DNA from 4 places in the Jeotgalibaca arthritidis genome. Region 1 is predicted to be linked to each of the others. Evidence: predicted binding sites of a transcription regulator. Region 1 holds the regulator's gene; each other region holds the start of a gene.
The links. The regulator NrdR, encoded in region 1, represses ribonucleotide reductase genes. The targets are predictions, from matches to a motif close to ACACNATATATNGTGT.
Positions count from the first base shown of each region.

Region 2: G7057_RS07455 (vitamin B12-dependent ribonucleotide reductase) is a predicted target of NrdR. The motif match lies at 4,984-4,999, and genes of this name have one in related genera.
Region 3: G7057_RS01710 (deoxynucleoside kinase) is a predicted target of NrdR. The motif match lies at 7,071-7,086, and genes of this name have one in related genera.
Region 4: nrdD (anaerobic ribonucleoside-triphosphate reductase) is a predicted target of NrdR. The motif match lies at 3,410-3,425, and genes of this name have one in related genera.

Region 1 is NZ_CP049740.1:1,748,523-1,756,953, forward strand. Features, by position in the region: gene polA (DNA polymerase I) at 1-1,591, shown strand, start outside; gene mutM (DNA-formamidopyrimidine glycosylase) at 1,659-2,510, shown strand; gene coaE (dephospho-CoA kinase) at 2,511-3,110, shown strand; gene nrdR (transcriptional regulator NrdR) at 3,175-3,678, shown strand; gene G7057_RS08820 (replication initiation and membrane attachment family protein) at 3,681-5,111, shown strand; gene dnaI (primosomal protein DnaI) at 5,111-6,037, shown strand; T-box leader at 6,095-6,315, shown strand; gene thrS (threonine--tRNA ligase) at 6,404-8,338, shown strand; gene G7057_RS08835 (amidohydrolase) at 8,404-8,431, shown strand, end outside.
Region 2 is NZ_CP049740.1:1,457,989-1,466,419, forward strand. Features, by position in the region: gene G7057_RS07445 (DegV family protein) at 1-271, opposite strand, end outside; gene uvrC (excinuclease ABC subunit UvrC) at 342-2,144, opposite strand; gene G7057_RS07455 (vitamin B12-dependent ribonucleotide reductase) at 2,389-4,956, opposite strand; gene G7057_RS07460 (glucose 1-dehydrogenase) at 5,218-5,949, shown strand; gene G7057_RS07465 (SDR family NAD(P)-dependent oxidoreductase) at 6,365-7,135, shown strand; gene G7057_RS07470 (MetQ/NlpA family ABC transporter substrate-binding protein) at 7,154-8,020, shown strand; gene G7057_RS07475 (GNAT family N-acetyltransferase) at 8,052-8,431, shown strand, end outside.
Region 3 is NZ_CP049740.1:347,018-355,448, reverse strand. Features, by position in the region: gene G7057_RS01735 (aromatic acid exporter family protein) at 1-38, opposite strand, end outside; gene G7057_RS11800 (ABC transporter ATP-binding protein) at 63-959, opposite strand; partial or broken gene G7057_RS11795 (ABC transporter ATP-binding protein) at 972-1,787, opposite strand; gene G7057_RS01725 (ABC transporter permease) at 2,250-3,692, shown strand; gene G7057_RS01720 (ABC transporter permease) at 3,705-5,156, shown strand; gene G7057_RS01715 (ABC transporter substrate-binding protein) at 5,183-7,009, shown strand; gene G7057_RS01710 (deoxynucleoside kinase) at 7,142-7,813, shown strand; gene G7057_RS01705 (AbgT family transporter) at 7,979-8,431, opposite strand, start outside.
Region 4 is NZ_CP049740.1:907,860-916,290, reverse strand. Features, by position in the region: gene G7057_RS04550 (TrkH family potassium uptake protein) at 1-393, shown strand, start outside; gene G7057_RS04545 (hypothetical protein) at 633-1,097, shown strand; gene G7057_RS04540 (hypothetical protein) at 1,126-1,551, shown strand; gene mgsA (methylglyoxal synthase) at 1,858-2,286, shown strand; gene nfsA (oxygen-insensitive NADPH nitroreductase) at 2,522-3,268, shown strand; gene nrdD (anaerobic ribonucleoside-triphosphate reductase) at 3,460-5,622, shown strand; gene nrdG (anaerobic ribonucleoside-triphosphate reductase activating protein) at 5,638-6,192, shown strand; gene G7057_RS04515 (glutaredoxin family protein) at 6,207-6,437, shown strand; gene nrdI (class Ib ribonucleoside-diphosphate reductase assembly flavoprotein NrdI) at 6,434-6,802, shown strand; gene nrdE (class 1b ribonucleoside-diphosphate reductase subunit alpha) at 6,789-8,431, shown strand, end outside.

The DNA.
Region 1 (8,431 bases):
ACACATTTTAGAATCAGAAGCCTTTAAAAAATGGGCGGCAGATGATAGTAAAGAGAAACTTGTTTATGATGCCAAACGAACGATAGCGATGTTACACTATGGCGGTATTAGCTTAAGGGGCGTATCGTTTGATGTTTTATTAGCGTCGTACATTATTAATACCAATGATAGTGGCAGTGATATTGCAGCTGTTGCTCAAGAGTATAACTATACGGATGTTTCTTTTGATGAAACGATTTATGGTAAGGGTGCTAAGTTAGCTGTACCTGAAGATGAATCGGTTTTGTTTGAGCATTTAGCTCGAAAAGTTCAAGCTATCTTGAAACTAGAAGAACCGCTACAAATCGAACTAGAAAAAAACAATCAGCATGACCTTTATTTTGATATGGAATTACCACTTGCTAAAATTTTAGCCAAAATGGAATTAAGAGGAATTAAGGTAGAGCCAGAGAAATTGGAGAAAATGAAAGTAGAATTCTCTAAACGATTAGATGAAATGGAAGAAGCAATCTATGAAGAGGCTGGCGAACCCTTTAACGTCAATTCACCAAAGCAGTTAAGTGTTATTTTATTTGAAAAAATGGGACTGACACCAATTAAGAAAACGAAGACAGGTTTTTCAACAGCCGTTGATGTGTTAGAAAAATTAAGTGCGACAGCGCCTATCGCTCAAATGATATTAGATTATCGCCAGTTAGCTAAACTACAATCGACTTATGTGGAAGGGTTATTGAAGTTTATTAAAGCTGAAACAGGTAAGGTACATACACGTTATGTGCAAACATTAACCCAAACTGGACGGTTAAGTTCAACGGATCCTAACTTGCAGAATATTCCGATTCGCATGGAAGAGGGGCGTAAGATTCGCCAAGCCTTTGTGGCTGAAAAAGAAGGGTGGAAGATTTTTGCATCTGACTATTCTCAAATCGAATTGCGCGTATTGGCTCATATCTCAGGTGATGTTCATATGAAGGAAGCCTTCGTTGAAAATCAAGATATCCATACCTCAACTGCTATGCGTGTCTTTGGTATCGAAAATGAAGCGGATGTCGACAGCAATATTCGCCGCCAAGCAAAAGCTGTAAACTTTGGAATCGTTTATGGGATTAGTGATTATGGACTGTCACAAAACTTGAATATTACACGTAAACAGGCTAAAGAGTTTATTGACCGTTACTTTGAGAAATACCCAGGCATCCAACAATTTATGGCTGATATTGTTGAAGAAGCTAAGGAAAAAGGATTTGTGGAAACACTCTTCCACCGCAGACGTTACTTACCCGACATTACGAGTAGTAACTTCAACTTACGCTCATTCGCAGAACGAACTGCGATTAACTCGCCTATTCAAGGATCAGCAGCCGATATTATTAAAGTGGCAATGATTCGTATGGAAGATGAGATTGAAAAACGTGGCTTACAAGCAAAAATGCTCCTACAAGTACACGATGAGTTAATCTTTGAATGCCCTGAAGAAGAAGTGGCTATTTTAGAAGAGCTTGTCCCGCAAGTGATGGAGCATGCGGTTGAATTAAGTGTGCCGCTAATTGTCGATAGTAATTACGGTGATAGCTGGTACGAAGCAAAATAAATAATCATTCAGAAAGGAAAATAGGCGTGCCTGTTTTCTTTTCTGTTCTTATAAGGAGAAGATAAGTATGCCAGAACTTCCAGAAGTAGAAGTTGTTCGCAGAGGATTAAATCAAACGATTGCCCATTCGACGATTAGTCATGTGGATGTCTTTTGGAGTCGCATGATTACACCACCATTTTCATCTGAAAAATTTAAAGACGTATTAGCTGGTGAAACCATTCATACGGTTGAGAGACGAGGCAAATATTTGATTTTCCTATTGGATAACTGGGCTATGGTTTCTCATTTGAGAATGGAAGGCAAATACGAAGTCGTTGACAGTAAGGAAGACTATAAAAAGCATACCCATGTGGTTTTTCATCTAAGTGACGGCAGGGATTTGCGTTACCTTGATGTGAGGAAATTTGGTCGTTTTTCACTTGTACCCATTGATAAGCAAGATGATTACGAACCCTTTAAAAAATTAGGTCCAGAACCAACAGCAGAAAGTTTCCGTTTTTCAGATTTTAAACAGCGCTTATCTCGTACTAGTCGTGCCATTAAAACGGTTATTTTAGACCAGCACGTGGTGGCAGGTGTCGGCAATATTTATGCGGATGAATCGTTATTTGAAGCAGGTGTTAATCCTCAAAAACCAGCCAACGAGTTGAATGAAACAGAAAGTCGGCAACTTCATCAAGCTATTATAGCGGTTATTGGCCGGGCTGTTTCAGCAGGCGGTTCGACCATCCGAACCTATAAAAACAGCTTTGGTGAAGAAGGGCATTTCCAAATTTATTTAAATGTTTATGGGAAAAAGAATCAAGCTTGTCCACGTTGCGGCACGCCAATTGAAAAAATAAAAGTCGGCCAAAGAGGCACTCATTTTTGTCCCAACTGCCAGTATTACGCTAGTGAACAAGAGGGGGACAAGTAAATGTTTGTACTTGGTTTGACAGGCTGTATCGCAACTGGGAAATCAAGCGTATCGCGCTACTTAGCCTCTAAAGGAATAGCCCTTGTAGATGCTGATATAGGAGCTCGCCAAGTGGTTGAAATAGGTAGTCCTGGCTTACAGGCCATTGCTGACTATTTTGGTCCAGACGTGTTGTTGGAGGATGGCAGTTTAAATCGAAAAAAATTAGGCAGCCTTATTTTTTCAGATTCTGAAAAAAGAGCAGCCCTCGATGGCTTATTGGACGGGTATATCCGCCAATGGATGCGTGATCAAATTGATTTTCATCGTCAAAATGGCGTTGATTTATTAGTATTAGATATTCCGCTCTTATTTGAAGCAGGCTACGAGCCTCTATGTGACGCTATTATGGTTGTTTATACGCCAAAGGAGTTACAGTGTCAGCGTTTGATGCAACGTGATGACTTAACCAAAGCTCAAGCCATTGACCGCATGAACAGCCAACTATCGATAGAGATAAAAAAAGAAAAAGCAGATATTGTCATTGATAATAGTGGCGATTTGGCAGAAACCTACTTACAAGTTGATCAATGGCTAGCTAAAAGAGCTGTTGAAAACTAGCCCGAGCTCTTGATAAATATGGTATAATTGCCGTAATAAAGAAGACTAGAAAGGGGTTAAGAAGATGCAATGTCCAAAATGTCATTATAATGGAAGTCGGGTTGTGGACAGCCGCCCCATCGATGATAATAACTCGATTCGTCGCAGACGTGAATGTGAGAGTTGCCACCATCGTTTTACAACATTTGAACGAATTGAACAATCACCATTATTGGTTATTAAAAAGAACGGCACACGTGAAGAATTTAGCCGTGAAAAATTGTTACGTGGTCTCGTGCGGTCGTGTGAGAAACGCCCAATTGCACTGGAACAATTAGAAGACTTAGTCAATACCGTTGAAAAAGAAATCCGCTCACAAGGTGAGAATGAAATTTCATCTCTAGAGATTGGCAAGTATGTGATGGATGAATTGGTAAAAATTGACGATGTTGCTTACATTCGATTCGCCAGTGTTTACCGCCAATTTTCAGACCGTCAAACCTTTTTAGATGAGCTGAAAAAATTGGAAAAGAAAGAACCTCGTGAAGCGGATGCCCCAGCATCAGGGCAAGATGGAGAGGATTCTTAACCATGACTTATCCTTGGAAAGAATTAAGCCCAAAAGACCCATTGACGGTTCGCCAAACTGCCTTTATTTCTGATAGTGATAAAACGATAGTCACATTCTTATATCAACCTATTATCGGGCCTCATGCTTATAGTTTATATATGCTGTTGTTAGCCGAAGTGGCGGGTGGCCTTTATAAGAGTGAAGACCGCCTTCATGCTGATTTGTTGAGCACATTAGGGCTAGGTATTCCAGAGCTTTATCAGGCTCGGGTTCGTTTGGAAGCCATTGGATTATTAAATACCTATCTTAAAAAAGAGGGCGATAAGCATTATCTTTATGAACCATGCCCACCTCTGACGAGTAAGCAATTTTTTGAAGATGATTTAATGCGTCTATTGTTAATGGAATATGTGGGAGAGAACAAACTACGATTACTACAAGAAAAGTTTACTTATCCACTCGTTGATCAAGCACATTTTCAAAAGATTACGAAGTCATTTTTAGATGTCTATGATTTATCGAGTCAAGCTTATAGCAATAAAGCTCAAGTATTGCCACAAGGGCAGGCTTATCTACAAGCTAAAAATGGCCAATCACCTAAACTAAGTACAGCGACATTTGATTTTCAATTGTTAAAGCAATTCTTACAAAAGGAATTTTTTAACCAGGACGCTTTAACAGACGAGGTTCAATCTGCCATAGTCGTTTATCACCACATGTATGGTCTGGATGAAATGGCAATGGCGAACCACTTACTTCGTGCAGCTAACTTGGAAACAGGTCACATTAACTTAAGAGAACTCGAAAAAAGTGTTTTAGATGCGAGAGACCAGCCTGTTCATCCTGCTATGCCACTGCAAGATAAGGTGATGTCAACGATTGAGAAACAGAGCCAGAAAGCTGATGACCGCAAAAAAGAATTAACACAAGCGGGTTATACACCGGCGGAAATCGCGTTAGTTCTCCAAAGCGAACGCATGACACCGATGGCTTTTATTAACGGGATAAAGAAGCAAAAAAATGGAACTGTTACGTCTGCTGAGAAGAAATTAGTGTCTGTCTTACTAGCAGACCACAAATTAGAGCCAGCTGTTTTGAATATGCTTATTTATTATTCCTTAGTCATTCAAAAGCACCCGACTTTGGTGAAAAATATCGTTGAGGCGATTGCCAATGACTGGACACAGTCTAATGTGACTAAACCTGAGCAAGCTATTGAAAAAACCAAACAGTTTGTAGGTCAGAAAAAAGCTGCTGCAGAAAAACGAGAAGAAAATCGCTCAGCCCGTTACTACGGTAAAAATGTGGTTCGAAAGGTTGAGAAATTACCTGATTGGGCCAAAGACAATCAAGGTCCTGTTACGGAAGAATTATTACCAGAAGACGTTCAGAAGAAATTTAATGAACGATTGAAGAAATTTAGAAATAGTGGAAAGGCAGGGGATTCATGATGGATCATGTGGGAAAAGGATTTCGAAATTATATGAACCGTCCCGGTAACAGTGAAAAATTTGAACAAATGGTTCAATCCATTCTTGCCGACTCCGATGTTCAACTCTTTTTGTCTAAACATGAAGACCAATTATCGCAAGCAATGGTAACCAATAGTTACTCAAAATTGCATGAATTTGTTCAAGAAAAAAGAAAGTTAGCAAGAGGGGAAGACGGGCAAAATCCTGGTTATATCCCTGAACTTGCGATTAATGCGGGCTATATTGATGTGGTTTATAAACCAAGTCCAGATACGATACGTAAGGAACGTGAGAAAGAATTGCGCAGTCGTATTAACTCGATTAATATCTCTAAGGACGCGCGTTCTGCCACCATGGAGAAGTTTTTACAGACTTCTGATAGAATGGAAGTTTTGGAATTAGCTTTTAATTTCGTTGAAGCCTATCATGAAAATCCTAAAGACCACCACCAAGCTCTTTATTTACACGGACCATTTGGTGTTGGAAAAACCTATCTACTTGGGGCAATTGCCTACGAATTATCCTTGCATGGGCATTTAACGACCTTAATGCATTACCCAACCTTTACTCAAGAGATGAAGGCCTCAATCGCTGATCAAACCGTTCAGGAGAAACTAACGATTATTAAGAACAGCGAAATATTGATGCTGGATGATATTGGCGCTGAAGTCAATTCAACTTGGATTCGTGATGAAGTGTTAGGTGTTATTCTGCAGCACCGTATGCAAGAAAAATTACCGACTTTCTTTTCTTCGAATTTAACCTTTGAAGAATTGGAACACCATTTACGAATCGGGAACCGTGGTGAAGATGAACCGATTAAGGCAAAACGCTTAATGGAACGGGTGAAATACTTGTCTCAGCAAGTTACTATGACGGGTAAAAACCGCCGCTTGGAATCTTAATATAAAAATAAACTTGCTTTTTAAAAAAGATAGTGGTTTAATATGGTCAGATCATAATAAAAATCGTTGAGAAAGACACACAACTAAAGTGTTATTTGTAGAGAGAGATGGCTTGGTGAAACATCTCAATAAGCTTTGGATTGGACCACTTTCGAGAAGACTTTCTGAATTGAGTAGGAAAGGCCGGGCACGCCCGTTATAGCGTCTAAAGAGTTATCAGCCTAATTGGCGGTAACTGAATTTGGGTGGAACCACGTTAAATTTGAAGCGTCCCATTTCTAGGTGTCAATGCACTTAGAAATGGGGCTTTTTTGTTTTTTGGTCCCAAATTAAACACTCATTCAATAAAAAAATGGAGGAATTAAGATGGCAGAAATTAAAATTACTTTTCCAGATGGCAATGTAAAGTCATTTGAACAAGGTGTGACTGTTGAAGAAGTCGCAAAAAGCATTAGTAATAGCTTAGCTAAAAAAGCTTTGGCTGGTAAATTAAATGGCGAATTGATTGATTACACACGCGCAATTGAAGAAGATGGGGCACTTGAAATTGTGACAGCTGACCATGAAGATGCGCTTGGTATTTTGCGCCACTCAACAGCTCACTTGATGGCCCATGCCCTAACACGTCTGTTCCCAGGTATCCACTTTGGCGTAGGTCCAGCAATTGAAACTGGGTTCTACTATGACACTGATATGGCTGAGCAATTAACTGAAGAACAGTTACCGTTAGTTGAAGAGGAAATGAAAAAGATTATCCGCGAAAATTACCCAATTGTTCGCAGAGAAGTGAGTCGTCAAGAAGCACTTGATTTATTTAAAGCAGATCCTTATAAAGTTGAATTAATTACAGCTTTGCCTGAAGATGAAGTCATTACTGTTTATACTCAAGAAGACTTTACCGACCTGTGTCGTGGTGTTCATGTTCCGTCGACAGGGAAAATCCAAATCTTTAAATTACTATCATTAGCTGGTGCATACTGGCGTGGAAACTCAGACAACAAAATGATGCAACGTGTATACGGAACAGCATTCTTTGATAAAAAAGCGTTAGCTGAGTTCTTGAAAATGCGTGAAGAAGCTAAAGCCCGTGACCACCGTAAATTAGGTAAAGAGCTTGACTTGTTTATGATTTCGCCAGAAGTAGGATCAGGCTTGCCATTCTGGTTACCAAAAGGGGCAACGATTCGTCGTACATTAGAACGTTATATTGTCGATAAAGAAGTGAGCTTAGGTTACCAACACGTTTACACACCAATTATGGCGAATGTTGATTTATATAAAACATCTGGTCACTGGGATCACTACCATGAAGATATGTTCCCACCAATGGATATGGGTGACGGCGAAATGCTAGTGCTACGCCCAATGAACTGCCCACACCATATGATGGTTTATAAAAATGATGTTCACAGCTACCGCGAATTGCCAATTCGAATTGCTGAACTAGGTATGATGCACCGTTATGAAAAATCAGGCGCATTGTCTGGTTTACAACGTGTGCGTGAAATGACATTGAATGATGCTCACGTTTTTGTTCGCCCTGATCAAATCAAGGAAGAATTTAAACGCACACTTGAATTAACATTAGAAGTTTACAAAGACTTCAGTATTACAGACTATCGCTTCCGCTTGAGCTACCGCGATCCTGAAGACAAAGAAAAATACTTTGACGATGATGACATGTGGAACAAAGCAGAGAGCATGTTAAAAGAAGCTATGGATGAAATGGGACTGGAGTATTTTGAAGCAGTAGGCGAAGCAGCCTTCTACGGTCCTAAATTAGACGTTCAATTCAAGACTGCTATCGGCCTTGAAGAAACAATGTCGACAATTCAATTAGACTTCCTATTACCAGAACGCTTCGATTTAACTTATGTTGGCGAAGATGGTGAAAATAACCACCGTCCCGTTGTTATCCACCGTGGGGTTATTTCAACAATGGAACGTTTTGTAGCTTACTTGATTGAAGAATACAAGGGTGCTTTCCCAACATGGTTGGCTCCTGTTCAAGCAACAATCATTCCGGTTAACTTAGATCTTCATGCTGATAAAGCTTATGAATTGAAAGCTGAAATGGCGCGTCTAGGCATGCGAGTAGAGGTTGATGATCGTAACGAAAAAATGGGATATAAGATTCGTGCATCACAAACGCAAAAAATTCCATACCAAATCGTTATTGGTGATAAAGAAGTAGAAGAAAATACAGTAACTGTTCGTCGTTATGGTTCAAAAGACATGAATACTCTATCAAAAGCTGAATATTTAGAATCTGTTGTGGACGAAATTAGAAATTTCAAATAAAATAGACGCTAATAAGAAAAACCCCTCATTTAAAAGGGGTTTTTCTTAATAGAGAGGTGAATAAGGTGTTACGAGATAAATTAATGAAACGCT
Region 2 (8,431 bases), 290 kb from region 1:
CAGATAGGCCGCTTGAAAGGGCGATGTAAATACCACTTTCCCCGACTGACGCTAGCTTGCGGAACAAGCTATCAAATTTTTCTAGACCCACTTGGCTCGTTGATGGATGCTTGCCTACTTTTATAAAATCATAAATTTGGTTGTTTGTAATGTCAATTTGGTCATTATATTCCTTACCGTCCATAATGACAGATAGCGGTAAATGGTTTACTTCATGCTCTTGAAGATAGCTTAACGGCAAATCACAAGCACTATCGACAATAATCTTCATTTCTTATTCCTCCTAACGTTTTCACAAAATCTAAATCCTAGTATAGCATGTTCTTTTCAAAGTTGGTTTCTTAAGCCTCCGAAGATGGTGTATTTTCTTCATTTTGGAAGACTTCTTTAATACTAGTAGCCACTTTCTCAGAAATCCCTAACTTTTTAATGTCATCGAGACTTGCTTGACGAATATTAGTCATAGTTTTAAAGTGACGCAAGACTTTAGTACGTGTTTTAGGACCGACACCATCAATGTCATCCAGTAACGATGAAAAGCTATTTTTACCACGAATCTGACGGTGGAAAGTAATCGCAAAACGATGGACTTCATCTTGGATACGTTGAACAAGGTGGAAGGCCTGACTACGAGGGTCGAGATCAATCACGTCATTGTCATCACCATACATGAGGGAGGCCGTTTTGTGCTTTTTATTTTTAACCATACCTGCAATAGGAATATGAATGCCTAGCTCATCTTCTAGCACTTCCTTGGCCGCTCTAATTTGAACTTTACCACCATCCATCAAAATGAGATCAGGTAATGGTTTGCGTTCTCTCAATAGTCGACTATAGCGACGTCTAATCACTTCTTGGGTAGTCGCAAATTCGTTGGCACCTTCAACCGTTTTGACCTTATATTTACGGTAAGACTTGCGGTCTGGCTGGCCATCTTTATATACGACCATGGCCGATACCGGGTTCGTTCCTTGGATGTTAGAGTGGTCAAAGGATTCAATCGTTTCTAAATAATTCAAGCCGAGTGCCTCAGATAATTCTTGAATCGCCCCAACAGTTTTGTTTTTGCTGCGCTCAATTAACATGAACTTTTCAGTCAGAGCCAATTCACTATTGGTAATTGCTAAATCAAGGATACTTTTTTTACTGCCACGTTTAGGAACGTGAACTTTAATATCGAGTGCTTCAGCTAGTAAGTCCACATCAACGCCTTCAGGAACGAGGATTTCTTTTGGTAAAATATGATTTTGCTCCTGATAGAATTGCATAATAAAAGAAAGCAGTTCTTCCTCAGGATTGCCATAGCTCGGGAAAAGGGCAGCTTCACGTTTGATAACCGTAGATTGACGAAGTAAAAAGACTTGAATCGAAATCCAGCCTTTATCCATATGAAAGGCAAAGACATCCCGGTTGGTATAATCGCGTGACATAATGGTTTGTTTTTCCACTGTTGCTTCAATGTAACGGATTTGGTCGCGGTATTCAGCTGCTTGCTCGAAGTTCATATCATTGGCGGCAACTTGCATTTTAGTGACAAGATTTTGTTTAATCTCTTTCACATCACCATTTAAAAAGTGTGAAATACGTTTGATTTGTTCATCGTATGCTTCTCTAGGAACCTCGTGGTCACAGCAACCGATACACTGTCCCATGTGGTAGTAGAGACAGGCACGCTTTTGTCCCTTATTGCATTTACGAAGGGGATAGACTTTTTGAATAAATTGTTGTGTTTCGCTAGCTGCGTAAACGTTTGGATAAGGTCCAAAATAAACCCCGCCATCATCTTCTACAATAGAGGTGATAATGAGTTGAGGGTCTTTTTCATTGGTTATTTTTAGATAAGGATACATCGTTCCTTGTTTTAATTTAATATTATATTTGGGCTGGTATTGCTTGATTAAATTAATTTCAAGTAGCAAAGATTCTTTGTCCGTCTTTGTTACGATGATTTCAAAATGATCAATATCCGCTACTAACAAAGCTGTTTTACCTTCATGCTTGGAGTGAAAGTAGGATTTCACGCGTGACCGAAGATTTTTAGCTTTACCAATGTAAATAATGTCGTTATCCTTATTACGCATAATATAGCAGCCTGGCAATTCGGGAAGAATCGCCAATTTTTGGTTAATTTCTTCTCTGCTCATATGTTCAAATCCTTTATAATCTAGTACTGACAGTATACCATGACTTGATTGAAAGCAAATAACTGTAAGCTTTAGCAGTTTAGAGTGAATAGAGAGTCAAAAATCAGTTTCTACTCACTCAAAAAGGCATTTTACGGAAGTTCAGTGCAAAAATACCCCCCGAACTTCCAAAACATACACAAACCACACAACATAAAGAGAGCGAAGATGCTAAAACCGTCTTCGCTCTTTTTTTAACTCATTATTACAAACCGCACTTTAATTGTGCAGCACAGTTATTACATGTATTACAGCCACCTAAGTCTTCAACCGTACCAATTCGGCAAATTGGACAAGTATCGCCAATTTCATTTCCGATTGTCACATCTGTTGATTCTAGGTCAGCAATTGTTTCAACTAAGAATGTTTTATCTTTATTCACTTTAGCTGATTCATTTGTTTCGTCAACATCGTCGAATTGATTTTCTTCAGCCTTCAATGTCAACACTTGCGAATCACGGCTACCATCAACATAAACCGTGCCACCCTTAGCACCACCATCATAGAGGCGCTCGTAAATCTTCTCAACTTGCTCAACCGTATAACCGCGAGGCGCATTAACCGTTTTAGAAATCGAGCTATCAACCCAACGTTGAATGGTTGTTTGAACATCAACGTGTTCCTCTGGCGACAATTCCATAGCCGTTGTAAAGAAATCAGGCAGGTTATTCGGATCTGTTTCTGGATGACGATCCAAATACTCCTGAACGATTTCAGCCTTCACCTCAATAAATTTACCAAGACGACCAGAGCGGAAGTAAGAAAAACTGAAGTATGGCTCTAAACCAGTTGAAACGCCAGCCATCGTACCCGTTGAACCAGTTGGTGCCACCGTTAATAGATGAGAGTTACGGATACCGTGTTTCAAGACACCTTCACGTACATGTTCAGGCATTCCTTTCATATAACCTGAGTTAACAAACTTCTCACGGAGTTGTTGTGTTTCACGACCTGTTTCACCAACAAGGAATGGGAAGCTGCCACGTTCTTTTGCCAATTCAATACTTTCTTCATAAGCTGTTACAGCGATCGTTTCAAAGACTTGATCGATTAATTGGTTACCTTCTTTAGAACCATAACGAACACCACAGTAGATTAACATATCAGCCAGTCCCATAATTCCTAAACCAACACGGCGCTCGCCTAAAGCTTGCTTGCGGTTTTCTTCTAGGAAGTAAGGCGTTGAATCAATAACGTTGTCTTGCATATGAACACCCATACGAACTGTTTTTTCCAATTTAGCAAAGTCAACCATTTGCAGGTCTTTGTTGACCATCTCAGCCAAGTTAACAGCAGCTAGGTTACATACTGAATACGGTGCAAGAGGTTGCTCACCACAAGGGTTAGTTGCCACAACTTGTTGGCCGTATGCCGATGCATTTGTCATCTTATTAGCATTATCAATAAAGAAAATACCAGGTTCTGCAGCATAAGTAGCACAAATATTAATTAGTTTCCACAGATCACGCGCTTTAATCGTACGGTAAGTACGGACCGCATGACCCATTTCTTCCCATTTACGGACATCACCAACGTTTACCCATTCCGTGTCGTAAATTGCCATCTCTTCTTTGGAATAATGTTCAACATCTGGGAAGCGTAGAGCATAGTCACTATCCTGTTTAACAGCCTCCATAAAGTCATCGGTAATGCATACCGAAATATTAGCGCCTGTTAAGAATTCAGGATCGTTAACGGAATACGTACCGCCGTCACGTAACTTGATTTCAGCATCACGAATCACTGACTCGTCAAAACCACCGTTACCTGCTATATTTTTGTAATTCACAATACCTGTATACATATTTGTTTCTTTTGCAGTAAATGGGGTGAATTTTAATTTATCATGCGCCAACGTACGGATTTGTTCATCGTCAAAGTTTTCGATAATGTAACGTAAAATACGTGGGTTTTGCATTTTAGAAATAATAAACTCAGCGATATCTGGGTGCCAGTCTGATAACATAATCATTTGAGCACCACGACGTGAACCACCTTGTTCAACTAAGTGAGTTAGCTTCGCAATATCATCTAACCAAGAAACCGATCCAGATGAGCGACCATTAACACCTCTCGCTAGAGCATGACGGGGACGAAGGGTTGAACCATTTGTACCGACACCGCCACCACGACTCATAATTTCCATTACTTCCTTGCGGTGATCAGAAATCCCACCACGTGAATCCGGAACAAATGGCATCACATAGCAGTTAAAGTAAGTCACATCTGTACCCGAACCAGCTCCGTATAAAACGCGACCAGCAGGGATAAAGTTTTTCACTTTTTGTTCTTCATAAAACTTTACAAAAGCGTCATAACGTTTTTTAGGAGAAATCTCAACTTGAGCCAATCCATGGGCATTACGCATGGCGATTTGTTCATAAAATAATTCAAGCGGTTTATCAAGAGTGATAATGGAACGTGTGACAATACCTTCTTCTTCCATTCCAAATGTGTCGATGTTTTGTTGGTATTCTTCAGAAACTAAAATACGAGCGGTTCCTTTATCCCAATCAAGCGATAGAATAGTACCCGTACCACGAGCAGGATATTTAGGATCCTCTTTTACCGTTAAAAGGACGAAGTCTCCCTCTTTTAGAGTGACTTTTTTCGTATCTTTAAAGGAGTAGCGATCCAGCATCACTAAGCGCGCAACACCGTCATAAGTAATATGCATGTCTTCCGTAATTGGAAAGACAGCCTCGAATTGCTCGATATCTTGATTCAATGAGTCAAACCCTTTTTTTAAAGTGGAGGAAATTTCTGTAGCCACTACCATCACTCCTATCATACTGATTAAACACCATATATAGTGTTTATCTATTGAAAACTTCACTATATATACTATATCTAAAGATATATAAAAGCTAGGGGAACATTTTTTGAAAAAAATTGAAAACTGGTGAGATAGATGTTTATAAGAAAAAATAGTCAATTTATAATTTAAAACGAAAAATATGACACAGAATGTTGTATATTTTTACTAATCACTGATGTAAAATGAAGACATATTATAGTAATAGGAGGCTTTACAATGGGAAAACTAGATGGAAAAGTTGCTATTATTACAGGTGGCGCAGCAGGTATGGGCGAAGCACACGTTCGCTTGTTTATCGAAGAAGGTGCCAAAGTTGTCTTAACTGACATTAACGAAGAGAAAGGCCAAGCTATAGCTGAGGAATTGGGCGAAACAGCGCACTTTATTAAGCATGATGTGACCAACGAAGAAGGTTGGAAACAGGTTGTAGCAGAAACAGAAGAACAGTTTGGGCCAGTTGATATTTTAGTAAATAATGCGGGTATCAGCCCTGTACTATCTGTAGAGCATTCTTCATTGGACGATTATATGAAAGTGGTTACAATTAACCAGGTCAGCGTTTTCCTTGGTACCAAGTATGTGGTGCCATCGATGAAGAAAATAGAAAACGGCTCAATCGTTAATATTTCTTCAATCAACGGTTTAGTAGGAGGTGCATTTGGTTATACGGATACTAAATTTGCTGTTCGCGGTATGACTAAAGCGGCTGCAAAAGAATTAGCACAATACAATATCCGCGTTAATTCTGTCTATCCTGGTGTAATTAACACACCAATGGTTCAACAAAGTGATGCCTTCGATCAAATCCAAGCTATGGTTGGTATGATTCCATTGAAACGTATGGCTGAACCTAGTGAAGTCAGCAAACTAGTCTTATTCTTAGCTTCAAACGATTCAAGCTATTCAACAGGAGCTGAATTCGTTACAGACGGTGGGATTACTGCATAAAAAATGAATTGACAAAGCCTATTTTCAAGTGTATCATTCTTTTAAATGAAAAATAAATGAGAATGATTAAAAAAACACAATGAAAAGAAAAGTACAGATAATCAATATATGACAGAAAACCTCGGTAGCTGAGAAGAGGGGATGGCGATTGTTTGGAAAATGATCTTTGAGTGGCTTTGTCGACCGTTTAGCTAGCTAAACCTGAGACATTGACGGGCGTTCCCGTTACAGAAACAGGGTATTATAATTGTACCTGGTGAGGTGCTTGCTGTGAGGCGGCACAAAATAAGGTGGTAACACGTAAAGACTAACTATAATCTTTTCATCCTTAACAAACGGATCTGTTTGTTAAGGACTTTTTTGTGTTCAAGACAATTTTATTTTTCATTCTGATCATTAAAAGGAGGATGTAGACGTGATTCAAATTGATTTAAGTCAGCAGGTGGCTTTAGTCACAGGTGGTAAAAATGGCATCGGGGCAGCTATTGTTGAGAAATTACGCCAAGCAGGTGCCGCAGTTATTTCAGCAGACTATGCTTACCAAGAAGACTTTAAACTAGAAAATAAACAGTTTGCGACCGCAAAAGTCGATATCACTGATGAAGCCGATATTGATAAATGGCTTCAAACAAGCTTAAATTATTTTGGCAAAATCGATATATTAGTCAACTGCGCAGGCATTTCCACTATGGATTTAGTTGTGGATAGCAGTCTAGAAGATTGGGATAAAGTAATGGCCGTTAATGCACGTGGCGTATTCCTCACTTCCAAAAAGGTCGGTAAACTATTGCAGAAAAAGCAAGCAGGTGGGCGTATTATTCAGATTGCCTCCCAAGCCGGAAAAAATGGCTATACCGCAATGGGTAGCTACGTTGCATCCAAACACGCCGTCTTAGGCCTCACCAAAACCATGGCCAAGGAACTGGCGGCCGACCAGATATTAGTCAATGCCGTCTGCCCCGGTATCGTGGAAACAGAAATGAAACACCGTGAAAGAATTGAAGGTGGCCTCATCCGCAAGATGACTGCCGACGACATATATAAAGAAGATTGCTCGCAAGTGCCACTTGGAAGAACCGCTCAGCCCGAAGAAGTCGCTAATGTTGTTCTATTTCTAGCTAGTCCGCTGGCGTCTTATATGACCGGACAAGCGATTAATGTAACCGGCGGCATGACCATGCATTAAAAAATAGGAGATGATGATATGAAAAAGAAGCATTTATTTTTATCAATAACAGCACTATCCACTTTATTTTTAGCAGCTTGCCAAGACCAAGCACCAGCAGAAGAAACATCCCAACAAGCAGCCGAAGAGCGTACTATTGTTGTGGGCTCACAGGCATCAGATGCACAAATTTGGGAATTTATTGCCAATTCAGATGCTGCTAAGGCTGCAGGTATCACAATCGAGGTTGAAGAAATTGATGGCGGTCCACAGTTGAACCTAGCTACAGCTGATAAAGAAGTCGATGTCAATGCCTTTCAATCATGGGCCTATTTAACATCTTTTAATGCTGAGTCGGGGGAATCCTTAGCTGCCTTTGCGACCACTTATTTAGAACCGATGGGCGTTTATTCCGACCAATACACTAGCTTAGACGACTTGCCAGATGGGGCGGTCATTGCGATTGCGGACAATCCATCGAATGCGTCGCGTGGCTTACTCTTATTACAAAAAGCAGGGCTGATTACGTTAACAGATGATTTTGATGCCCTTGGTACAACTAGTGATATTACAGACAATCCTAAGAATTTGGTCTTTAAAGAAATCGACGATACAACAGGACCGCGTGTGTTGGCGGATGTGGATGCGGCTCTTATTAGCAATACGATTGCCCTTGAAGGTGGACTGAATGTGTTGGAGGATTCGCTTTTCTATGAGGAAGCAGGCGAAGATACTAAAAATAATATTAATATCCTAGTCACTCAAACGGAAAACGCTGATGATCCAGACATTTTGAAACTAGGTGAGCTTTACCACAGTCAAGAAGTGCAAGACTATATCGAAGAAGAATTTGGTGGTACGAAAGTAGCCGTTAATATTGAGATTAGCGAACTCGAAAACCAGTGACCAAAGAACTAATGAAAGTTAGAGGATTAAAATGACACAACCCATTATTCGCTTGGCAAAGGAAACGGATATCGATGACCTATTGGCTATTTTCACACCCTATGTGACCGATACGGCGATAACCTTTCAATACGACATTCCAAGCCGGCAAGACTTTCTTGAAAAATACCAGAGCATCAGCCAAGATTTCCCCTTTATAGTGGCAGAGGAAGCGGGCGAAGTGGTCGGTTATGCCTACGCCACACCCTTTCGAAAGGAAGCAGCCTACGCTTGGTCCGCTGAACCGAGCATCTACTTAAAACAAGACAGGCGCGGAAACGGCCTTGGCAAACGACTTTACCAGATATTAGAAGAATTGTTAAAAAAACAGCATATTCTGCAAATCGTTGCTTGCATCGCCTACACAGAAGG
Region 3 (8,431 bases), 950 kb from region 1:
GAACTGGCGATTTTTACTGTTCGTAGACCCAGTGACATGGGACAACCTCCAATTAAATTATTTTAGCAGTATACCCAGTGATGAGGAGATACCTTTTTGAATTCTTGTCCCTCATAGTTGGTCAGCTCTAGCTGTGCCTGTGTGACACTTGGGCGGTTTGCTTCAAATGTTGGATCAGGAACAGGAATAGCTGATAATAGTTTTTTAGTATAAGGGTGAACCGGATTGGCGAACAGTTCTTCAGCATCCGCTAATTCAACGATTTTTCCTTTATACATAACTGCAATTCGATCAGAAATCTTTTTAACCATTGCTAAGTCATGGGCAATGAATAAGTAGGTTAAGCCGAGCTTTTCTTGAAGATCTTCTAATAAGTCCACAATTTGTGCTTGGATAGAAGCATCTAAAGCCGATAGTGGTTCATCCAAAACAATAAATTCTGGATTAACGGCTAAGGCTCGCGCAATACCAATTCGTTGGCGTTGTCCGCCAGAAAACTCATGAGGAAAGCGTTGCGCATAAGAAGCTTCTAAGCCAACTAATTCCAATAGTTCAGATACACGGGCATTGCGTTCCTTTTTATTCTTAGCTAATCCATGAATATCGAGTGATTCACCAATAATATCTTGAATTTTCATTCTTGGATTAAGTGAAGCATAGGGGTCTTGGAAAATCATTTGCATATGTTTACGCATTGCTTTCAATTCCGCATTGTTCAAGCTATTAATATCAAATCCTTCAAATAATGTTTCACCACTGTCTGCTTGGTGGAGTCGTAAAATAGTCCGCCCAGTTGTTGATTTTCCAGAACCTGATTCTCCAACTAGTCCTAGTGTTTCACCGCGGTAAATAGAGAAACTTAATTGGTCAACGGCTTTGACTGAATGATGACGTCCATAAGCGAATTCTTTTTGCAATTGAGAAACATTTAGAATAACGTCACGCTTTCCGCTATGAATCTCTTCTAGTTTTTTTAAGGATTTTACGGATTTTGTCTCATTTAATTTAGGTAAAGCAGCCAGTAGCATCTTAGTATAGTCATCAACTGGATTTTGGAAAACAGATAAGGTGTCTCCTTGTTCAACGATGTGGCCGTTTTTCATAACAACCACTTTGTCACACATATTAGCGACAACACCAAAATCATGCGTAATTAAAATAATTGCCGTACCAAATTTTTTCTGGATATCTTTTAACAAATCTAGAATTTGGGCTTGGATGGTCACATCAAGGGCTGTTGTTGGCTCATCCGCAATAATTAGAGATGGGTTACATGCTAAAGCCATAGCGATCATCATGCGTTGACGCATTCCACCAGAAAATTCATGGGCATACTGTTTATAACGGTAATCCACATCCGTAATCCCAACATGGGTCATCATTTCTTTGGCTTTCTTTTCGGCTTCCTTCTCAGAAACTTTTTCGTGGTAACGAATGGTTTCGCTAATCTGTTTGCCAAGAGTCATGGTCGGGTTGAGTGATGTCATGGGGTCTTGGAAAATCATACTAATGTCTTTTCCTCGCACAGACCGCATGTCTTTTTCAGATTTTTCTAACAGGTTTTCACCTAAATAAAGAGTACGTGATTCAGGGTGAACATGGGCATTAGGAGATAATAACTGCATGATGGAACGTGCAGTTACACTTTTACCACTGCCAGATTCACCTACTAAGCCAATGGTTTCACCTTTTCCAACAGTAAATGATACGTCAGAAACAACTTTCTGCACATCAGAGCCTACTGAGAATGACACTGATAAATTTTGAATTGATAGTAAAGCAGTCATATTGACATCCTTCCTCGAGAAAATAGTGTTAATCAAAAAATAGCACGCTTTCTCTAAAAAAGAAAGGAAACTTTTCTTCTGAAAAAAAGTAAGCGATTGTTCTTGACGGAAGAAAGGCGCTCTGCTATATTAAGAATCAGCTAAACATTCGAAATAAAAGACTATGAAAAGAAGAGTACAGACTAGATTATGAGTAAAGCGAGTCCCGTTTGGTGTGAGGGGATCTGATAAAAGGTTTGGAAGTGCATCTTGGAGTCGTATGGGTGACGTTTTAATCAGCCCATAACGGGATTGCCCGTTACAGCAAGCCATTATAGAAGAAATTCCGTATTGGACTGAGCAACAGCTTGCCTTTTTGCGTGCTGTTACTTAAGGGTAAAATTAACTATTTTACCCTTAAGTAGACTGTTTTATGAACAGTTTATTTAGGGGTGTTTTTTTTTTGAAAGAGGAGGAGAGTAGTTGGAGGCAGTAGGAAAAAGTAAATGGCTGGATAACCTCCAGTATCTTTACACAAGAGCTTACCAAAAACAGTCGTGGAAAATCGCATTAGTCATCAGTGGTCTGTTCTTTCATCTAATTGTCTGGATAACATTCCTCTTGAGTAAAAAGACCAAGCATCACTTATCATCAGCTGATATTGATGAAGCCTTTGAATCAAGTGGACGGAAGCAAGACTTAAAAGAAAAAATTCAACAGCAAGAGTTAAAGAAGAACCGATACTTAAGCATTGAAAAAACGCCAATTCAAATTGAAAAAGATGTAGAAGGTCGTTTTCAATTAGAACTCAAGAATGAAAAAGAAAAGTGGAAAACAGCTTACTATGAGGATAAGCAAGTTGAGGAGTATAGTTATTTAAAAGCAACACTTGATGCGTTCGCTTATACACCACTCTTTATTTTATCCATTATCCTAGCATGGCCGATGTATCTCTTTTTAGGTATTGTATCAAAGCCAACGCTCTATTATTTAGCAGCTCGTTTGGTCATGATGCTCTTTGTTATTGTTGGAGTAACTGTTATTGTTTTTACACTTCTTTATTTTTCACCATCTGATCCCGCGACTAATATTTTAGGAAATCAAGCAACCCCTGATCAGATTGAAAACTTCAGAAATATGCATGGCTTAAATGATTCTTATTGGAGTCAATTAAGTCGAACGATAAAAGGTGTCTTCACTTTTGATTTAGGTAATGCCTACCAAGGTAATGAGCGTGTGGTGACGTCCTTACTCAGACGATTCCCTGTGACGCTTGAATTAACTCTCTTTGCCTTGTCACTATCAGTCATAGTCGCACTACCAGCAGGTGTTTATGCAGCCGTTAAAGCTAATTCAACCTTTGATCATTTATTTATGTTTATCGCTCTGATTGGTATTTCTATCCCAAGTTTTTGGCAAGGCTTAATTTTTATTTTGACATTTTCCATTAACTTAGGTTGGTTGCCAGCTACCTATAATGTCAATAATATGGCGTCATTGATTATGCCGGCAGTTGTTTTAGGAACAGGCTTAATGGCATCCGTTGCGCGTATGACTCGATCATCTACTTTAGAAGTGATTAATGAAGACTATATCTTAACAGCTAGAGCGAAAGGCTTGTCACGTAGCCGTATTATTTTACGTCATGCCGTTCCTAATGCCTTAATTCCGATTGTAACCGTCATTGGTCTTCAATTTGGAGGTATGTTGGGTGGTTCATCGGTAACTGAAAAAGTATTTAATATTAATGGTGTTGGTAGTTATATAGTAGATAAGCAATTTATCCCAGATATACCGAGTGTGATGGGCGGGGTTATCTATATTGCTATCATCCTTTCCATCGTTAATATGTTTGTTGATATGCTCTATAGTTTCTTAGACCCTCGTATTCGCTCAAATATTCAAAATGGACAATATGGGAAGTAGGGGGGAGATAAAATGAGAAGTTATCGTGTATCACAGATTATAAATCAAATGCAATTTAATAACGGCTTGTCATGGGCTTTAGCTGTTGTCTTTCTACTATTATCTATAACAGCATTTCAACCTATTTTATTAGTGGCAGCTGCCGTCAATATTGTCGTTAGTAGTCTACATAGTTTATTAGTCTTTTTAATTAAACGAAATCGGATTAATTTAGAGCAGCCAAATCGATTGATCAGCCTTTCAGCTGTGCTCTTTATACTAGGATTAGCAGCTGGAAATATCTTTAGTTTCATATCAGCTTTGTTCTTAGTGAAAAAGGTAATAACGACAGCCTATATTTATAGTATTTATATGGTGTTGGTTGACCTTGTTATGATTGTGGTAAGTGGCTTAAATTTATTTAAACCCTTTGTTTCAAATACGTTTTTACCAACCCTCTATGGATTGGTTGCCATCTTACTTTTCCACCTTTTTATTTTAATAAAGGGGGATCAATGGTATAGCTGGTCTAAACCATTGAAACATACCTTGCTTGTTCTACTAGGTCTAACAACTATAACTGGAAATGTATTAGCATTGTTTGTTGTTGTTTCGATGGTGCGTTTCGATCAAAACTTATCTGGAGAAAGACGTCAAACAAGTGTCCGAGAAAAGTTAACGCGTAACCATGCGGCTTTACTAGGCCTGTTCTTTATCACTTTCTTAGTTGCTATGGCAGTCACGAGCAATTGGACCTTTAGTCAAACCTTTGCTGTTCAAAATAACTACCAAAATATCTTGCAAAAACCATCATTAGCTTACCCGTTTGGAACAGATAATTATGGAAGAGACGTGTTCTCGCGGATTATTTTTGGCTCACAAATTTCACTTTCTGTCGGATTACTATCGACATTGCTACCATTTTTCTTAGGTGGTAGTCTAGGAGCTATTTCTGGTTTTTACGGTAATCGTACAGATAGCATCATCATGCGATTGTTAGATGTGCTTTATGCTATACCAGGAATGTTACTAGCGATTACGATTGTAGCAGCATTTGGTGCTTCAACGACCAACTTAATTATTGCACTAAGTTTAGGATCCATTCCATCTTATGCAAGAACAATGCGGGCAAACGTGATGCAAGTTGCTAATTACGAATATGTAGAGGCTGCTCGTTCACTGGGACAAAGCAATCTGTTTATTATCCGTAAACATATTATTCCAAATGCTATGGCGCCAATGATTATCCGTTCCACTCTAACAATCGGAACGGCGGTTATTTCAACAAGTAGTTTGAGTTATTTAGGACTAGGCGTTGAAGCTCATGTGCCAGAATGGGGGAATATCCTCAGAATTGGTAGTGAGTATTTAGAAACCAACCCTTACTTGGCTATCTATCCAGGCTTGGCGATTATTTTACTAGTATTATCATTCAACTTTTTAGGGGACGGTTTGCGAGATGCAACGGATCCTAAATTGAATTAAAAAACAACAAACGGAGGAGAATAAAGATGAAGAAAAAATTACTACCTTTTATTGCAACTGCTGCTATGGTATTGGCAGCTTGCTCGGTTCAAACTGAAGGCGATGCGAATCAAACATCTGGTAATACAGACAGTTCTGCAACAGTCGATGTTGCCGAAAAAACAACGATTGAAATTTTAGGAACAAGTGCAAATGAAACGGATATGAACATTGTTCGTGATCAACTGATTAAAAATGGCTTTGATGTCAAATTAAATACCCAACCTGATTATGCGAGCTTTACCGCTCAAAAAGAAGCAGGTAACTATGATCTAGCTATTTCGAGCTGGACAACAGTAACAGGTAACCCTGACTATGCGGTTCGTTCACTATTTATTACAGGTGGGGACTATAGTATTATGTCAAACCCTGATGTCGATGCTTTAATTAATCAAGCAGCTCTTGAAACACCAGAAGAGTATGTATCAACTTATAAAGAGTTGGAAGATGTTTTAGTAACGGAGAATGCTTATATCGTTCCCTTGTATACGTCTTTAAAAGCACAAGCTTTTAATAAAAATGTCTTACAAGCAGATTCTATTCGTCTATCGAAATCACGTGCATTTGCTTGGGAACCAGTTTCTTTTGTTGACGAGTCCCTAAATGACACGGATACGTTGCTATTAACGCAAACAATGGGGAACTTAACATCACTTGACCCAATTAAAGGAAATGATGGTTCAATCAACCAATTAAATACGAATATGTATGTGCGTTTAGTGAACTTAACAGATGACGATAAGGTTGTTTCTGACGGTTCATTATCATACAGCCATGCGATTGCTGAAGGTAATTCAGACTATTACTTTGTGTTAAGAGATGATATTAACTTTGCAAAAGTAGAAAACAATCAAGCTGTCGATACAGGTGAATTAGTTAGCGGACAAGATGTTATCTTCTCACTAAACCGTGCTAAAGATGCAAATTCAGTCCCTGACCACCGTACATACTCATTGCACGAACATATTAATACTGTAGAATTGGTAACCGATTTAAGCGAATTAGAATCAGCTCAACTATCTGATGGTTCAGCAACCATTCTTGAAGCTTTGGAAGCTGATTTACCTGCTGGTTTAACTGAAGCAGTTGAAGCAGTAGACCAAGTGGATAATGCAGCAGGTCGTTACCAAGTGCTTAAGTTGACAACAACAGAGCCTTTCCCACAAGTATTAAACTACCTAGCTCACCAATCAGCAGGTATTGTTTCTGAGAAACAAGTGACAGCAATCAATACGTATGATGTAGCAAGCTACGATGTGAATACAGATATTGCTTACGGTGATCAACGTGCTGTAACAGAAGGCGCAACTTACGATAACCACCTTTATACAAGTGGTCCATATACGATGATTCAAAAGAATGACTACGAAGCTGTTTTCCAAAAAAATCCAGCTTACATGACAGGAACAGAGCACGAAGCTAATATTGCTAACGTCACTGTTCGCTTTATTGCCGATTTAGATAGTGCGCTATCTTCATTACGTTCTGGTGAAATCCACTTATTGTACGGATTGGATGAAACGAAATATGATATCGTAGAAGGCGAAGAAGCTCTAGCACTTCAAAGTATTCCAAGTAACGGTGTAGCTTATATGTTATTTAATACAAGTGGCCGTGACGTTTCTGACAGTGCTGACTTGCGTAAGGCAGTTTTATATGCGATTAACCAAGATGAAATTAACGCAGCATACGCTGGTAACAAACTAAAAGCTTACTCAACTGTTAGTCCATTAGTTGAAACAGGAAATGAATTAGTAGCTGATCCAGCTAAAGTAGAAGAATTCTACCAAAACTATGTAGATTCAGCAGAATAATAATTGACGCTCTCAGAAGACTCCTTTCTGAGAGCTTTTTTATTCGGATTATCATAAAAAAATACTATATATTGCTTATTGGAAATGATACAATACTAAATGTTGTTATTTTAACAAAAGGGAAGGGATCTGATGAGTGTGATCGTTTTGGCAGGTATGATTGGAGCAGGTAAATCAACCTATACAGAATTCATAGCAAGAGAAATGGGGACACAAGCGTTTTATGAGAGTGTTGACCATAATCCAATTTTAGATAAATTTTATGAAAACCAAGAAAAATGGGCTTTTAGCCTACAAATCTTCTTTTTAAATGCACGCTTTAGAAGCATTAAAGCCGCTCTAAGCGACAATAATAATGTTCTGGACCGTTCCATTTATGAAGATGCCTTGTTTACTAAGGTGAATCATTTACAAGGAAACATTTCTGTTGAAGAAATGGATATCTATAATGATCTCTTAGATAATATGATGGAAGAACTAGATGGTATTCCTAAAAAAGCGCCAGATTTGTTAATTTACTTGGATGGCTCATTTGAAATGATTTTAGAACGTATTAAAAAACGTGGTCGCGATTTCGAGCAAATTGATGATAATCCAGATTTACTTGCTTATTATCGTTTACTTTATGATAACTATGAGCAATGGTATCAAGATTATGACTACAGTGCGAAAATTAAATTATCAATTGATCAATACGATATTGTTGAACGTATGGAAGACAAACAGGCCGTATTAGACATTATTGAAAATGCATTAGCTGAAGCACGCTCGACAGAAGCGATGGCTGCTTTCACAGCAAAATAATGAGAAAAAATACCCAGACAGCTAATAATTGTCTGGGTATTTTTTAATTGGCAACAAGAAATGCTGAGTGGGTGCCAGTTTGATTACCTATTCGACACTTTAATAAATAATCAATAAAAAACTTGGAAAAGCAGCCATAATCAGCTACTTTTCCAAGTTTATTTTTTATCTAAAATGCATGTAAGCGTCTGGTCCTATTGGAATACTTGTGAAGTACCAAATAACTAGTAAAAGAACCCATGAAATAAAGAAAGCAATTGAATAAGGTAACATAGTAGAAATCAACGTTCCTAATCCACTGCGTTTATCATAACGTTTCATAAAGACTAAAATCATTGCGAAGTAACTCATCAGTGGCGTAATGATGTTTACAACTGAGTCAGCAATACGATAGGCAATCTGTGTTAATTCAGGTGTTAATCCTAAGTTGAACATCATTGGCACAAAGATAGGAGCCATAATTGCCCATTTAGCTGAAGCAGATCCCATAAATAAATCAAGAAATGCTGCTAGAACAATAAATGAAATAATTAAAGGTAATCCTTTAAAGCCGATGTTCTCAAGAAACTCAGCACCTTCAACAGATAGAATCGTTCCTAAATTAGTATATGAGAAGTA
Region 4 (8,431 bases), 840 kb from region 1:
ATTTCACGGATTGTTATTTTTGGGAAGCTTTTTATGGCGGAAATTAAGCGTGTTGGTCAACCCAATCGAATTATAAGTGTTCAATATGATAAAAAACCATTAAATAAACTTGTGAAACATGCTGTAGCGAATTACTTTGTCGTCTATATGGTATTATTTGCTTTTCTAGTTCTGATTGTGAGTTTGGAGGGGTTTGATTTTTTAACAACCTTTAGTGCAGTTGCCGCAACGATTAATAACATTGGCCCTGGATTGGGACAAGTGGGGCCACTTTTCAGTTTCGCTGAACTAAGTGATTTATCGAAAGTGACATTGTCATTTGCTATGCTAGCAGGGCGCTTAGAACTATTTCCAATCCTTATTCTTTTCACACCACGCACATGGAAAAAGTAATACGAAAGAAATAAAAACCCCTACTGATTGGCTGTTCAGCAGGGGTTTCTCAAAGGAGTTATTCTTTATTTTGGAGGAGTAAAGAATAAAAAAGATGGTTATTTCTTTTGGCTTAAGGATATAATAATCCAATAATATGAAAAAAATATGAAGCTTTTGATAAAGAAATAGTAAGATTATTTGGGTTGGTTTTTATGAGGCGGTATAATAGAGTTAGGCATGACGAAGGAGGAAGAAAGATGACTGAACAAAATAGACTCGTTTACGGTTGCTACGATAGTGTGGATGATGTTGCTGCTGTCATAGAAGAACTTCGGTCAAAACAGTTTACAAATTCGGACATGACACTGGTCACTCGTGAAGATAAGGTATTGGCCTATTCGGAAAAATTAGGTATTCCGATTCAAACAGAAAAGGACGTTTTAGTTAGTTCTTCTGAAAAGCAAATTGCTCAACGAACGGACCCTGATTATAAAACCGACGATGATCCGCTCTATCATTATCAAGAACAAGTAGAGAGTGGTTGCATCGTTTTATTAGTGAATGGCGCAAAGTACCAACCCAATAAAGAAAAAGAAGCAGTCGTTCAGGATCACTCAGCGGAAACAATAGTCGATATGACAGACGCTATGCAGTCAAATGTGATAACATCTACTGGTAGAGCTGAGATGCTCGATAGTCAAATCAGTGTGGATGATGATTGATAATAAAAACAGCTAAAGAGGGGACAAAATGGGAAAGATTGATTTTTCATCGTGGCTTGGAAAGATTGTTTGGTTAGCAGGATTAATTTTAGTCATATTGGGGAGAGATTATGTCGAGAATCATATTCTGTGGCAACTTCGACTCGAAAATAAAGAATTATTTCTGCAGGCCATTTTATTATTTCTCTTGCCATTTTTGACAGGCTTATACCTTTCTCTGTTATTCTATTGGAGTGGGTTTAAAGCTGTTGACGTCTCTCTTTTAGCGGTTATTGCGATACCGGCGTTAGTATTATCTTTATTACCAGTCGTGGTTCAACAACTGCCATTAGTTTTACCAGAAGAGGTTCAATGGTTAGTAACCACCTTAAATACCGGTGATTTACTCGCTCTCGTAGCAGGATTAACACTCATACCCGCCTTACAATTTAAACAAAAAAGACGATACAGATAGACACAAAAAGAGAGAGTGCGACAAAACGCATGTCGGGGCTGACTTTTGGAGCACGTTTTCACTATAAATAGACGACACTAAAAAAGATGCTGGGATAGAACCCAGCATCTTTTCTTAAGGAGTTTTCTTTACTTGGAGGAGCAAAGAATAAAAAGATTGTTTGTGATTGGCTTATTTGTATAGTAACCCCTAAATATGAAGAAAATATGAATTGTTTGTAATGATTGTAAGAAATATTTCTTCGGTTGCAACGTTTAAGAACATGTTATACTAATTGTAAGGAAGGTCATTTTAAGGAGGGTATTTATGAAAGTCGCATTAATTGCACATGATAGAAAAAAAGATTTAATCATTCGTTTATGTACAGCATATAAACCTGTTTTGGAAAAGCATGAATTGTATGCTACCGGCACAACAGGGTCAAAAATTTCTGAAGCTACTGGCTTAGAAGTGACACGCTTCAAGTCTGGACCTTTGGGCGGAGACCAACAAATTGGTGCCATGATTTCTGAAAATCAAATGGATTTAGTGATCTTCTTACGTGATCCATTGGCAGCGATGCCTCATGAGCCTGATGTGACAGCCCTTATTCGCTTGTCAGATGTGTATGAAATTCCATTAGCAACTAATATTGGAACGGCTGAAGTATTGCTTCGCGGTTTAGATAGCGGCTATATGGATTGGCGTCATTTTTATAATAGCGTTGACCGTGATGACTTAACACCAGGTTATTAACAAGAGAGTGGGAAAAAAGGCGTTTAGCCCCGAATCTTCTAACGCATACCATATCCGTAAGCAGCTAAAGCTACAACGGCTATGGCAACTGGAACGAATCAGCACAGGATGTCGCAGAACATCCGAGCATTATTCGTGAAACAACGTCGTGGGGCTGCCTTTGGAATACGTTTAATAAAAATAAAGCGAGCTGGGAACCTGTTCTCAGCTTTTTAATTTATAGGGAGGAAATAGAATGAATCAAACGATTGAAACTATTTTAAATCACCGATCAGTGAGAGATTTTGAAGATAAGGCATTAACTAAGGATCAAATTGCAACGCTAGTTGATTGCGCGCAGGCAGCTTCGACATCGTCCTATTTACAAGCGTACTCGATTGTTGGAGTAACCGACCCGGATAAAAAACAAGCCTTAGCTAAATTAGCGATTAATAGTAACACCGTTGTCGATAGTGGCCACTTCTTTGTTTTTTGTGCGGATATGTACCGCCACCAAATGATTGGTGAAATGGAAGAGGTTGACGTAACACCATCAATTGAAAGTACCGAAATGTTTATGGTTGGCTCGATTGATGCAGCCTTAGCAGCACAAAATACGGCTTTGGCAGCAGAGTCGATGGGACTGGGTATTTGTTATATTGGTGGACTTCGCAATGACATGGGCTTGGTGAGCGAAATTCTAAACCTTCCGAACCATTGTGTGCCGCTATTTGGCTTAGCAGTTGGTTATCCAGCTGTTATTAATGATAAAAAACCACGTTTGCCGAGAGTAAATGTCTATCATGAAAATAGCTATGAGTCTGATCCAACTCACTATAAAAACCAACTAGAAGACTATAACCAAACAACTATGGATTACTACAAAGAAAGAACAAATGGTAATCGCCAAGATAAATGGACCACTCAAATTAGTAAAGGCTTGATAAATCCTAACCGTCTTTATGTTGGAGAATTTGTCAAGAGTAGAGGATTAAATAACTAATAAATTAATAGAATGTCTCTGAAGCTATGGGACTAGCCCATTCCTCAATGCTTTTCCTTAGCAATTTATTATCGTTTACTCATTTAAGAGAGTATGATAAACTGGTTTCAGCACAATATATAGGATGATTGTTTTTAATTGACACTATATATAGTATAGACAAGCGGTTTTAACATAAGGAGGGCAAGCAAGTGGAAAGTGTGGTAGATCAGTCTAGAATACAAGCGTTTATCCAGCAGCTAAGTGTGAAGAAATCAGACGGGAGAATTGTTTCTTTTAATAAACAGAAGATTGTGGATGCTGTTTTACAAGCGAATGAGGGAAAGTCATTATCGTCGCCAGAGCGGATGAAAGAGTTGTTAACGGCTGTTATTGAGCAACTTTATCTGCAAGATGTGTCGATGACGTCAACGGAAGATATCCATGAATGGGTTGAACAAGCGCTCATTAAACAAGATGAATTAGATGTCGCACAAGCTTATCACGCCTATCGTATCCGTAAACAAGAACAACGTATTGCGCAACGTGATATTGAATCACGTATTCAACAATTAATTCAAGCGGATGAAACGATTTTAAATGAGAATGCCAATAAGGATAGTCGTGTCTTTAATACAATTCGTGATTTAACAGCGGGCGTAACGGCAAAGGCGATTGGACTCAGAATGCTACCAGCTCATGTAGAAAATGCTCACTTGAGAGGCGATATTCACTTCCACGACTTAGATTACCATCCCTACTCACCGATGACCAATTGTTGCTTGATCGATTTTAAATATATGTTTGAAACGGGCTTTTCAATTGGAAATGCTGAAGTTGAACAACCAAAATCAATCCAAACAGCAGCTGCTCAAATGGCCCAAATTATTGCCAATGTGGCAAGTAGCCAATATGGTGGAACGAGTGCGGACCGAGTGGATGAATTACTGGCTCCTTACGCTGAATTAAATTACAACAAGCATATGGAAGATGCTGAAAAATGGGTATTAGCTGAACAACGTGAAACTTATAGTTGGGAAAAGACCAAAAAAGATATTTACGATGCGATGCAAAGTTTAGAGTATGAAGTGAATACTCTTTACACCTCTAATGGGCAAACACCATTTGTTACATTTGGCTTTGGTTTAGGAACCAACCGTTATGAACGTGAAATCCAAAAAGCGATTTTACGCGTCCGTTTAGATGGGCTCGGCAAGGAGAAACGAACGGCTATTTTCCCTAAACTTGTTTTTGGTATTCGTAAAGGGATTAATTACCGACCAACAGATCCTAACTACGATGTTAAGCAACTGGCAGTGGAATGTGCGACAAAACGGATGTATCCGGATATTTTAAACTATGATAAATTGGTTGAGTTAACCGGTTCTTATAAGGCACCAATGGGTTGTCGTTCTTTTTTACAAGGTTGGAAGGATGAAGAGGGAAGAGAAGTCAATAGCGGTCGTATGAATCTGGGCGTTGTGACTCTGAATCTACCTCGCATTGCCATGGAATCAAAAGGTGATTTAACAGCCTTTTGGGAATTGTTCCAAGAACGTGTGGCGATTGTAAAGGATGCTCTACTTTACCGTATTGAGAGAGTGAAGGAAGCTAAGCCTGATCAAGCACCTATTTTATATATGAATGGTGCTTGGGGTCATAAACTGGCAGCAGACGAAGATGTTGATCAACTCTTTAAACAGAAGCGGGCGACCATTTCACTGGGGTATATTGGCCTTTATGAAGTTGCAACGACCTTCTACGGACCTAATTGGGAAACAAATCCAGAAGCGAAACAATTAACGCTAGATATTTTAAAACAACTAAAAATAAATTGTGATGCGTGGGGAATCGAACAGGGATACCATTTTAGTGTTTATTCCACACCAAGTGAAAGTTTGACCGATCGTTTTTGTCGTCTTGACAAGGAAAAATTTGGTACAATAACAGACATTACGGATAAGGAGTATTACACTAATAGTTTCCATTATGATGTCCGTAAAAAACCAACGCCTTTTGAGAAACTTGATTTTGAAAAAGACTATCCGAAATACTGTTCAGGTGGCTTTATTCATTATTGTGAGTATCCTAATATTCGTCAGAATCCCAAGGCACTAGAGGCTGTTTGGGACTACTCTTACGATAAAGTGGGCTATCTGGGAACCAATACACCGATTGATAAGTGTTATGAATGTGATTATGCCGGCGAGTTTCATCCAACTGAACGCGGTTTTGAGTGTCCACAATGTGGCAATCATAATCCAGATAGTTGTGATGTCGTTAAACGGACATGTGGTTATCTTGGTAATCCACAAAAACGCCCGATGGTACGCGGCCGTCATAAGGAAATTACGGCACGCGAAAAGCACATGTAGGGGGCGGGAGTGATGATTAGAAATCCAGCGCCCGGCGAGTGGACGGCTGAAGCCTACTCTCGTGGCTACATTGCTGATTATAAGCCGTTTAACTTTGTTGATGGGGAAGGTGTTCGTAATAGTCTGTATGTGAGTGGTTGCCTTTTTGCCTGTCCAGGCTGTTATAACAAGGCGGCCCAGTCCTTTACTTATGGCAAACCCTACACAAAAGAGCTGGAAGACCAAATACTGGCTGACTTAGCTCATGATTATGTGCAAGGCTTGACCTTGCTAGGTGGAGAGCCATTTTTAAACACCACTATTCTCAACCCATTAGTCCAAAAAGTCCGCCAAATCTACGGCGATCAAAAGGACATTTGGAGTTGGACGGGTTACCGTTGGGAAGAAATGATGGTAGAAACGGCTGATAAAAAAGAGCTACTAGCTCAGATTGATGTTTTAGTAGACGGTCGTTTTGAACAAGATAAAATGGATTTGACCCTTCAATTCAGAGGGAGTTCAAACCAACGAATTATAAATGTAAAAGAAAGCTTAGCTAGCGGACAAGTCGTTCTCTGGCAAGGATATTAGAGGAGGAATTTATCATGGAAGTATCTTTATACACAAAAAACAATTGCGGTATGTGCAAAAATACAAAACGTTATTTAAAAATGGTGGGTGTTCCGTTTGTAGAAAAGAACATTGAAGAAAACGAAACATATATGGATGAAGCCCGTGAAACAGGCTTTACCACATTGCCGATTATTAAAACAGCAGAGGATGTATTTAGCGGCCACCAACCTGATAAATTGGAAGCATTATTCGGTAGCCTATGAAAGTTGTTTTTTTCTCGTTAACCGGCAATGTAAGACGTTTCGTTAAGAAACTAGCGGATTACCCATCACTAGAAATTACCCAAACCAACCCATTTATCGAAGTCAATGAACCATTCGTCTTTATCGTACCAGCTTATGAAAAAGATGTGACAGAAATTGCTTGGGATTTTATGTCGACTGGCCAAAATGCCTCCTATTGTAAGGGCGTTATTGGCAGTGGCAACTTAAATTTTGATGCGCTCTATATCTATACCGCAAAAGATTTAGCGAGAGATTACCAATTACCATTGCTAGACAGTTTTGAGTATTTTGGAACGAGCACAGATATTGAACGAGTAAAGGAGAAGATCAATGCAATCGCCTAAAATTATTCCAGCAAATAAAAAAGTAGAAGCCAACTACTTCGAATTAAATAACCAATTGAACATCCCAAAAGATAATAAAATCCAATTGGCCAAAGATAAAGAAGCCGTACGGACTTACTTCTTAACTTATGTGAATCCGAATACGGTATTCTTCCACAACTTAAAAGAAAAAATCGATTATCTGGTAGATAATGACTATATAGAAGAAGAATTGGTTAACCAGTACAGCTTTGATTTTATTAAAAGTCTATTTAAGCGCATTTACGCTAAAAAATTCCGCTTTAATACCTTTATGGGAGCCTACAAGTTCTACCAACAATACTCCTTAAAAACAAATGACGGCAAGCGTATTTTAGAACGTTACGAAGACCGTATTGCTTTTAATGCCTTGTATCTAGCCGATGGAGACGAGAACTTAGCGAATGACTTAGCAGATGAGATGATTTCACAACGTCTTCAGCCAGCGACACCGACCTTTTTAAATGCCGGTCGTAAACGTCGTGGGGAATTATCATCATGCTACTTAATCTCATTGGAAGATGACATGAATGCTATTGGGCGCGGGATTAACTCTGCCTTGCAGTTATCAAAACGTGGTGGCGGTGTAGGGATTAACTTATCCAGCATCCGTGCCAAAAATGACCCGATCAAAGGGATTGAGAATGCCGCAGCAGGTGTCGTTCCGATTATGAAGCTCTATGAAGATTCATTCTCTTACGCAAACCAACTTGGTCAGCGCCAAGGAGCTGGTGTGGTTTACTTGAACGTTTTCCACCCCGATATTGTGGACTTTTTAGCAACTCGTAAGGAAAACGCTGATGAAAAAGTTCGTATTAAAACATTGTCATTAGGCCTTGTTGTACCGGATAAATTCTATGAATTAATCAAGCAAAATGCGAAGATGTATCTCTTCAGCCCATATGATGTGGAACGTGTTTACGGCCAACCATTCTCTTATGTGGATATTACTGCTGAGTATGACAATATGGTGAATAATCCAGAAATCCGTAAATCAAAAATCAATGCCCGTGAACTTGAAACAGAAATTTCAAACCTTCAAAATGAGGCAGGATACCCTTATATTATTAATATTGATACAGCCAATCGTGAGAATCCGATTGATGGCCGTATTGTGATGAGTAACTTGTGTTCTGAAATTTTCCAAAGTATGACACCGTCAGTTATTAACGACCGTCAGGAATATGATGTTCTAGGGACAGATGTGATTTGTAACTTGGCATCCACTAACGTGACCAACTTAATGGCATCACCTGATTTTGGTAAGTCAGTAAAAGTGGCGATGCGCGCATTGACTAATGTGAGCTTGAAAACAAATACGGCTTCTGTACCGACCATTGAAAATGGTAACAAGCGTAACCACGCTGTTGGTTTAGGTGCGATGAACTTGCATGGTTTCTTAGCTAAAAATAAGATTCATTACGGTTCGCCAGAGTCGATTGAATTTACTGACTTATACTTTATGCTCTTAAACTACTGGACGTTAGTCGGTTCAAATGAGATCGCAATCGAGAGAGGCGAGAGCTTTGTCGATTTTGAAAAATCAGATTACTATAGCGGCAACTACTTCGCTCGTTACCAAGATCGTATTACGACACGTGACGATATTAA